Linked DNA regions of Runella sp. SP2. Each later gene encodes a partner of the first gene's protein in a complex. Links are inferred from orthologs where the notes say so. Each region holds a gene or a part of one and is shown in the gene's direction. Other genes may lie near its edges. The genes, in order: uvrB and DTQ70_RS18150.

Region 1 (3,242 bases):
ACTTGATAACCTTTTTCGAGAAGTAAGGTGGTAAGACGGCGCCCGATTAAGCCCGTACCACCAGTAATTAAAACAGTTTCCGCCATAATAATAGGAGTAAAGTACATCTATCATAACTGCCAATAAGGGGGAATCGTTGCGGTAAGGCCAGAAAAGTTGTGTAGATTTTAAATATGTTGAATAAAAATATGCTTTTTAGCGAGCTACGTTGTCAAAATGTTTTTTAATGAAATCTTGGCACGATGCTTGTACAAGAAGAATTAATATAATAGAGTAGGGTAATTTGGCATTAGCCCCGTTTCATTGGAACGGGGCCATGTTTTTTTTAGGGTTGTAAGTTGTCTTTGAAAAACAGAACTTTTGTGGCTATTTTGGGTGTTGTCTAGGTTTATACTGCTACTATTAATATGCCATTTGAGATCATTTCTACCTACCAGCCTACTGGAGATCAGCCCCAAGCCATTGCACAGCTTGTGGAAGGTATTCAGAACGGCGAACCTTCCCAAACGCTTCTTGGGGTAACGGGTTCGGGAAAAACATTTACCGTTGCCAATGTGGTAGCGCAGCTCGACCGCCCTACGCTGGTGTTGAGTCATAACAAAACCCTCGCTGCACAGTTGTACGGAGAGTTTAAACAGTTTTTTCCCAACAATGCGGTCGAGTACTTTATTAGCTACTACGATTATTACCAACCCGAAGCTTACATTGCAACGACCAATACCTACATTGAGAAGGATTTAGCCATTAACCAAGAGATTGATAAACTTCGGCTTTCGACGGTTTCGTCGTTGATGTCGGGGCGAAGAGATGTGTTGGTGGTGGCGTCGGTGTCGTGCATCTATGGTGCAGGAAACCCCGAAGAATACCGCAAAAGTATCGTGCGGGTAGGCGTTGGAGAGCAAATCACCCGCAATCAGTTTTTGTTTCGTTTGGTTGAAATTCTTTACAGTCGGACAGAAGCCGAATTTGCACGCGGAAACTTTCGGGTAAAGGGCGATACGGTCGATATTTATCCAGGCTATGCTGATTTTGCCTATCGTATCATTTTTTTTGGGGATGAAATCGAGGAAATTCAGCGTATTAATCCCACCAACGGCAAAAAAATCTCGTCCGAAAAGATGGTGGCCATTTTTCCTGCCAACTTATTCGTGACAGGAAGGGACGTTTTACTAAATGCCATTCGCCATATTCAGGACGATTTAGTGGCGCAAATTAGTTATTTTGAAAAAGAAGGTCGGTTGCTAGAAGCCCAACGAATTCGTGAACGAACGGAATTTGACCTAGAAATGATGCGCGAATTGGGCTACTGTTCGGGTATCGAAAACTATTCTAGGTATTTTGACAATCGAAAACCAGGCGAACGGCCGTTTTGCTTGCTCGATTATTTCCCCGAAGATTTTCTGCTGGTGGTGGATGAAAGCCACGTGACAATGCCTCAAATCCGTGCAATGTGGGGCGGCGACCGCTCTCGTAAAGAGTCGTTGGTCGATTTTGGGTTTCGTTTACCAAGTGCGATGGACAACCGACCGCTGACTTTTCAAGAGTTTGAGGACTTGGCAGGCCAAACGATTTTTGTGAGTGCAACTCCTGCTGATTACGAACTCCGACGGACGGATGGCGTGGTGGTAGAGCAAATTATTCGTCCAACGGGCTTACTTGATCCCGAAATTCAGGTACGCCCGAGCCTCAATCAGATTGATGATTTGTTAGAAGAAATCGATAAACGTGTTAAGCGAAATGAACGCGTTTTGGTTACTACTTTGACCAAACGAATGGCGGAAGAGTTGAGCAAGTATTTGGAGCGGGTAGGCATCAAAGGACGATATATCCACTCGGAAGTAAAAACCCTTGATCGGGTCGAAATCTTGCGTGATTTGCGTTTAGGTGCATTTGATGTGCTGGTAGGAGTAAACCTTTTGCGGGAAGGGCTGGACTTGCCCGAAGTGTCGTTGGTGGCAATCATGGATGCCGACAAAGAAGGCTTTTTGCGGGATATTCGTTCGCTTATTCAAACCATTGGGCGGGCGGCGCGAAACGAAAACGGAAAAGTGCTCATGTATGCCGACCGTATGACAGGCTCGATGCAAAAGGCCATTGAAGAAACCAATCGCCGTCGAGAGATTCAGATGGCGTACAATGCAGAGCACGGAATTACGCCCAAGACGGTCTTCAAGAGTCGCGAGGCCATCATGGAACAAACGTCGGTGGCCGATTCAAAACCATCGGCAAAACGTTATTACGTAGAACCAGAAGAGGTTCGAGTAGCTGCCGACCCAGTAGTACAATACATGGCAAAACCCGAATTGGAAAAGCTAATTGCGGAAACACAGCGCAAAATGGAAGCCGCCGCCAAAGAACTCAATTTCTTGGAAGCTGCCCGTTATCGCGACGAATTGTTGCAATTGCGAGAAAAACTGAAGAAAGATTAAGTGCTAAAGCACAGGTTAATTGTTAATCGCGGCTCGACACATTTTTTAAGTCATTCAAATCAGCCTCGGTAGAGGCGCAACATTTGTAGGCAAAGTTTCGCACACCCAACGGTTTTATTTCCGAAAAATAGCAGCTAAAGGTAACGTAAAATTGACCGCAGGGTCATGGAGTACATCGTCGGTGTAAGTATTTCTTTGACCATCAGGGGTAAGAACGATAATCATGCGAACGGAAGGCAAAACAAGCCAGACACTTTTGACTCCCGCAGGAAAATACAGCTCAAAAGCTTTTTGGGTTAAGTCGGTTAATGCTTGCTTTGGCGAAAGAATTTCAATGGCTAGAATGGGAGGGTGATTGTAAAAAATAATGTCGTTGAGCCAATCAACGGGTAGGTTATTGAAAACCGAAATGTCAGGTTTACACTTGCCAGTAGAGAGTTCTAATTCCAGTTCAGGAAAAATATCATACTCTGCGTCGTATTTGTCAAGAGCAACCCCAATTCGGTGAATAAGGCGTGAGTGATTGACAGATATAATATTTTCGGATTGAAATTCTTCAATAAGGTCAAAAGTTGTTGAAGCCATAACGAAAATAGTTTTTCCAAATTTAATGAATTCTCTCTAACATCACAACGCTTCTACTCCTTGCCAATTGGCGTTTTAACCCAGAAGCCGTTCTTTGATTTCTTTGATTCGTTGTTCCTTTTTGGGTTGTCGGTATTTTTTGGCAAAGGGAGTATGGTAGGTGTGTGATTCCAAAAATTTGATTTGAATTTCGTCCCACTTTTTGCGGTCGTGGAGCATGTCCATGTT
Region 2 (3,360 bases), 520 kb from region 1 along the record:
GGAGTAAACGTCCCGAATGCGTCGGTGATGGTCATCGAAAGTGCCGAGCGTTTTGGGTTGTCGCAGTTGCATCAGTTGCGTGGACGCGTGGGTCGTGGGGCTGAGCAGAGTTATTGTTATTTGATGACGGGCGTGAAACTCAGCAAAGATACCCGCATTCGGATTGATACACTCTGCGCGACCAACAACGGTTTTGACATTGCCGACGTGGACTTAAAATTACGCGGTCCAGGCGACCTGACGGGCACGCAACAAAGCGGTTTGATGGATTTGTTGTTGGCCGATTTGGCCAAAGACGGTGCTGTATTAAAAGCCGCCCGCGAAGCTGCCGACGAAATTTTACAAGAAGACCCCGATTTGGTACTCCCCAAAAACGAACCCATCCGCAGCCACATTGACTCACTTCGGAAGGAGGAAACTAACTGGAGTCGCATTAGTTGATGGCGCGAGCATCCTGCTCGTGGCTTTTATTTTCAGGCTTCAAGTCGTTTTTTGAATGATTAGGCTTGAAGCCTAAAAATGATTAGCACGAGTGTGACACTCGCGCTATCGAAACAACATCGTTTTTACACCCTTTACCCTGAGCTACTGCTGATTTGTAAGGGACTCCCAAACTTTTCCTCTAACTTTGTGGTAGTGTAAAAAAATGACGTAAATGATTGATTATTTAAGTGGCCTCAACGAACCCCAAGCCCAAGCCGTAACGCACGGCCCAGGGCCGTTGATGATTATTGCGGGTGCGGGTTCGGGCAAGACACGAGTGCTGACCTTCAGAATTGCCCATTTGATAGAAAATGGCGTGGATCCGTTTCGGATTTTGTCGCTGACGTTTACCAACAAAGCCGCAGGAGAGATGCGCGCGCGTATCGAGAAAGTGGTCGGGTACGAAGCGCGAAACATCTGGATGGGAACGTTTCACGCGGTGTTTGCCAAAATCCTTCGCATCGAAGCGCGTTTTTTGGGCTATACTTCCGATTTCTCCATTTATGATACCGACGATTCTAAATCGCTGATTAAGAGCATTGTCAAAGAGCTTAACCTCGACGACAAAACCTACAAAGCCAACGTGGTTTTTAACCGTATTTCGGGGGCAAAAAACAACCTTATTTCGGCCGATGACTACTTGGCAAATCCGTTGTTCAGAGCCGACGACGAAGCGGCAAAATTGCCCGAAATCGGCCGCTTGTACAAAGCTTATACGACGCGCTGTTTTCAGGCCAATGCGATGGATTTTGACGATTTGTTGTTCAATACCAACGTGCTTTTTCGCGATTTTCCTGAAATTTTGAACAAGTACCAGCACAAATTCCAATACGTGATGGTCGATGAGTTTCAGGATACCAACGTGGCACAGTACCTGATTACCAAAAAGTTATCGGCGGTACATCGGAACATTGCCGTGGTAGGCGACGATGCCCAAAGTATCTATGCCTTCCGTGGGGCTAACATTCAGAATATTCTCAATTTTGAGCGCGATTTCCCCGAAGTACGGGTGGTGAAGTTGGAGCAAAATTACCGCTCGACCCAAACCATCGTGAATGCAGCCAACTCGGTGATTGCTAGAAATAAAGCGCAGTTCAAAAAGAACGTGTTTACCACTAACGAGGAGGGAGGATTGATTGACGTGGTGAAGGCAAGTTCGGACAACGAAGAAGGGCGGCTGATTGCCACCGCGATTTTTGAAGAAAAAGTAAACAAAGGCTTACGCAACACCGATTTCGCGATTTTGTACCGTACCAATGCCCAATCGCGGGCGTTTGAAGAGGCCCTCCGCCGACTCAACATCAAGTACCGCATCATTGGGGGATTGTCGTTTTACCAACGCAAAGAAATCAAAGACTTGTTGGCGTACTTGCGTTTTATCGTGAACCAAAACGACGAGGAAGCTTTTAAGCGAATTATTAACTTGCCCAAACGTGGCATTGGTGACACCACTGTAGCCAAAATATCCGTATCGGCGGCCGAGCACCGCGTGCCAATTTGGGAAGTTGTTTCCAATATCTCTCGGTACGTGGCGGGGCGTGCGACCTTGCCCATTGAGGGTTTTGCCACTTTGATTAAAAGTTTCAAAATTTTGCTGGAAGAAGGCAAAGATGCCTACGCTGTAGCTTCTCACGTGGCCAAAGCCTCGGGAATTTTGCGGGAGTTGTACGAAGACAAAACCGTGGAGGGCTTGAGCCGCTACGAAAACGTGCAAGAATTGCTGAACGCCATCAAAGAGTTTGTGGATAACCCCGATAATGAGGACAAAACGTTGAGTTCGTTTTTGCAAACTGTTTCACTGTTAACTACCGCTGACGAAAGCGACGATGATGGCGACACCGACCGCGTAACTTTGATGACGATTCACGGCGCGAAGGGGCTTGAATTTAAAAATGTGTATGTTGTGGGGCTAGAAGAAGGATTATTCCCTAGCCAAATGATGCTCGAAAAGCGCGAGGATTTGGAAGAAGAGCGACGGCTGTTTTACGTGGCCATTACCCGTGCCGAAACCAAACTCACATTTTCGTACGCCGAAAGTCGCTACAACTGGGGTCGCCTCAATATGTGCGAACCTAGCCGATTTTTGTTTGAAGTTGACCAGCGTTTTTTGATGATGACCAAAGGGCGCCGTTCGGGAGGCATGGACGACTACCGAAACAATGCGGAGCCGTCGTCGATGAATTTTATTCGTCAGATAGCCAACCGCACTTCTCAACCTCAAAAAGGAACGAGCGAAACGGTTAAAAGTTCAACTGGGGTATCCAGTCCCAAGGTGCCGACTCCTCCCCCACCAACCAACAGCGCCAGTACGTCGAGCGAGCCTTTTGTGGCAAGTGATACCTCAAATCTGGAAGAAGGTAATCGCGTAGAACACCCAAAATTTGGGAAAGGTACGGTCAAGAAAATGGACGTCAACGGCACTGACCGCAAAGCCATTATTCATTTTGACACAACGGGCGAAAAAACCCTCTTATTGAGTTTTGCGAAGCTGAGAATTTTACGGTAGCAATACGTGATTTTTGTACATTTTGTACATCAGGGTATGAGTACCCTGATGCACAAAATGTTTTTATTTGTGTCTCGTTTTTAATACGTCCACAATATCGTCCAAATCCAACCCACGTTGTTCGAGAAGAATCAGGTAATGGAACAACAAATCGGCAGCTTCACCTTTAAACAAGTCATCGTTAGCGTCTTTGGCTTCAATCACCAACTCCACGGCTTCTTCACCGACTTTTTGGGCAATTTTATTAACACCACGGGCAAAAAGCTTACTTGTATATGACGCATCCGAGGGATTATTTTTGCGGTCGCGAATGATTTGCTTTTGTAAGTAATTCAAAAACGAAGCTTTGCCCTCATTTTTCTCAAAAAAAC

The links.
Region 2: the proteins of uvrB (region 1) and DTQ70_RS18150 are in contact, whole or in part, in a crystal structure (PDB 7EGT), measured with the Thermus thermophilus proteins. The link is inferred for Runella sp. SP2 from one-to-one orthologs. Residues at the interface, in WP_096411307.1 of Thermus thermophilus: Glu23, Leu25, Arg26, Asp27, Gly28, Glu29, Arg30, Phe31, Arg55, Glu326, Asp327, Phe328, Glu379, Ser382, Gln383, His398, Gly400, Arg401; in WP_096412145.1 of Thermus thermophilus: His654, Arg656, Phe657, Gln666, Asp668, Glu669, Lys680, Arg681, Leu682, Ser683, Lys685, Tyr686, Ala687.

What each region holds. Positions count from the first base shown.
Region 1 is NZ_CP031030.1:4,039,375-4,042,616, reverse strand. The notes cover bases 3-2,918. They hold uvrB (excinuclease ABC subunit UvrB), read left to right. Parts: upstream 3-407; coding sequence 408-2,429; downstream 2,430-2,918. Other genes in these bases: DTQ70_RS15990 (Uma2 family endonuclease), read right to left, coding at 2,544-2,918; DTQ70_RS16000 (TIGR01777 family oxidoreductase), read right to left, coding at 3-86. Outside these bases: more of DTQ70_RS16000, read right to left, coding at 1-2; more of DTQ70_RS15990, read right to left, coding at 2,919-3,014; DTQ70_RS15985 (HD domain-containing protein), read right to left, coding at 3,090-3,242. UniProt on the Escherichia coli protein: The UvrABC repair system catalyzes the recognition and processing of DNA lesions. A damage recognition complex composed of 2 UvrA and 2 UvrB subunits scans DNA for abnormalities.
Region 2 is NZ_CP031030.1:4,554,411-4,557,770, forward strand. What follows is about bases 289-3,322. They hold DTQ70_RS18150 (ATP-dependent helicase), read left to right. Parts: upstream 289-655; coding sequence 656-2,989; downstream 2,990-3,322. Other genes in these bases: recG (ATP-dependent DNA helicase RecG), read left to right, coding at 289-441; hisIE (bifunctional phosphoribosyl-AMP cyclohydrolase/phosphoribosyl-ATP diphosphatase HisIE), read right to left, coding at 3,053-3,322. In the rest of the region: more of recG, read left to right, coding at 1-288; more of hisIE, read right to left, coding at 3,323-3,360. UniProt on the Escherichia coli protein: A helicase with DNA-dependent ATPase activity. Unwinds DNA duplexes with 3'-5' polarity. Translocates on single-stranded DNA with 3'-5' polarity. Initiates unwinding more efficiently from a nicked substrate than double-stranded DNA.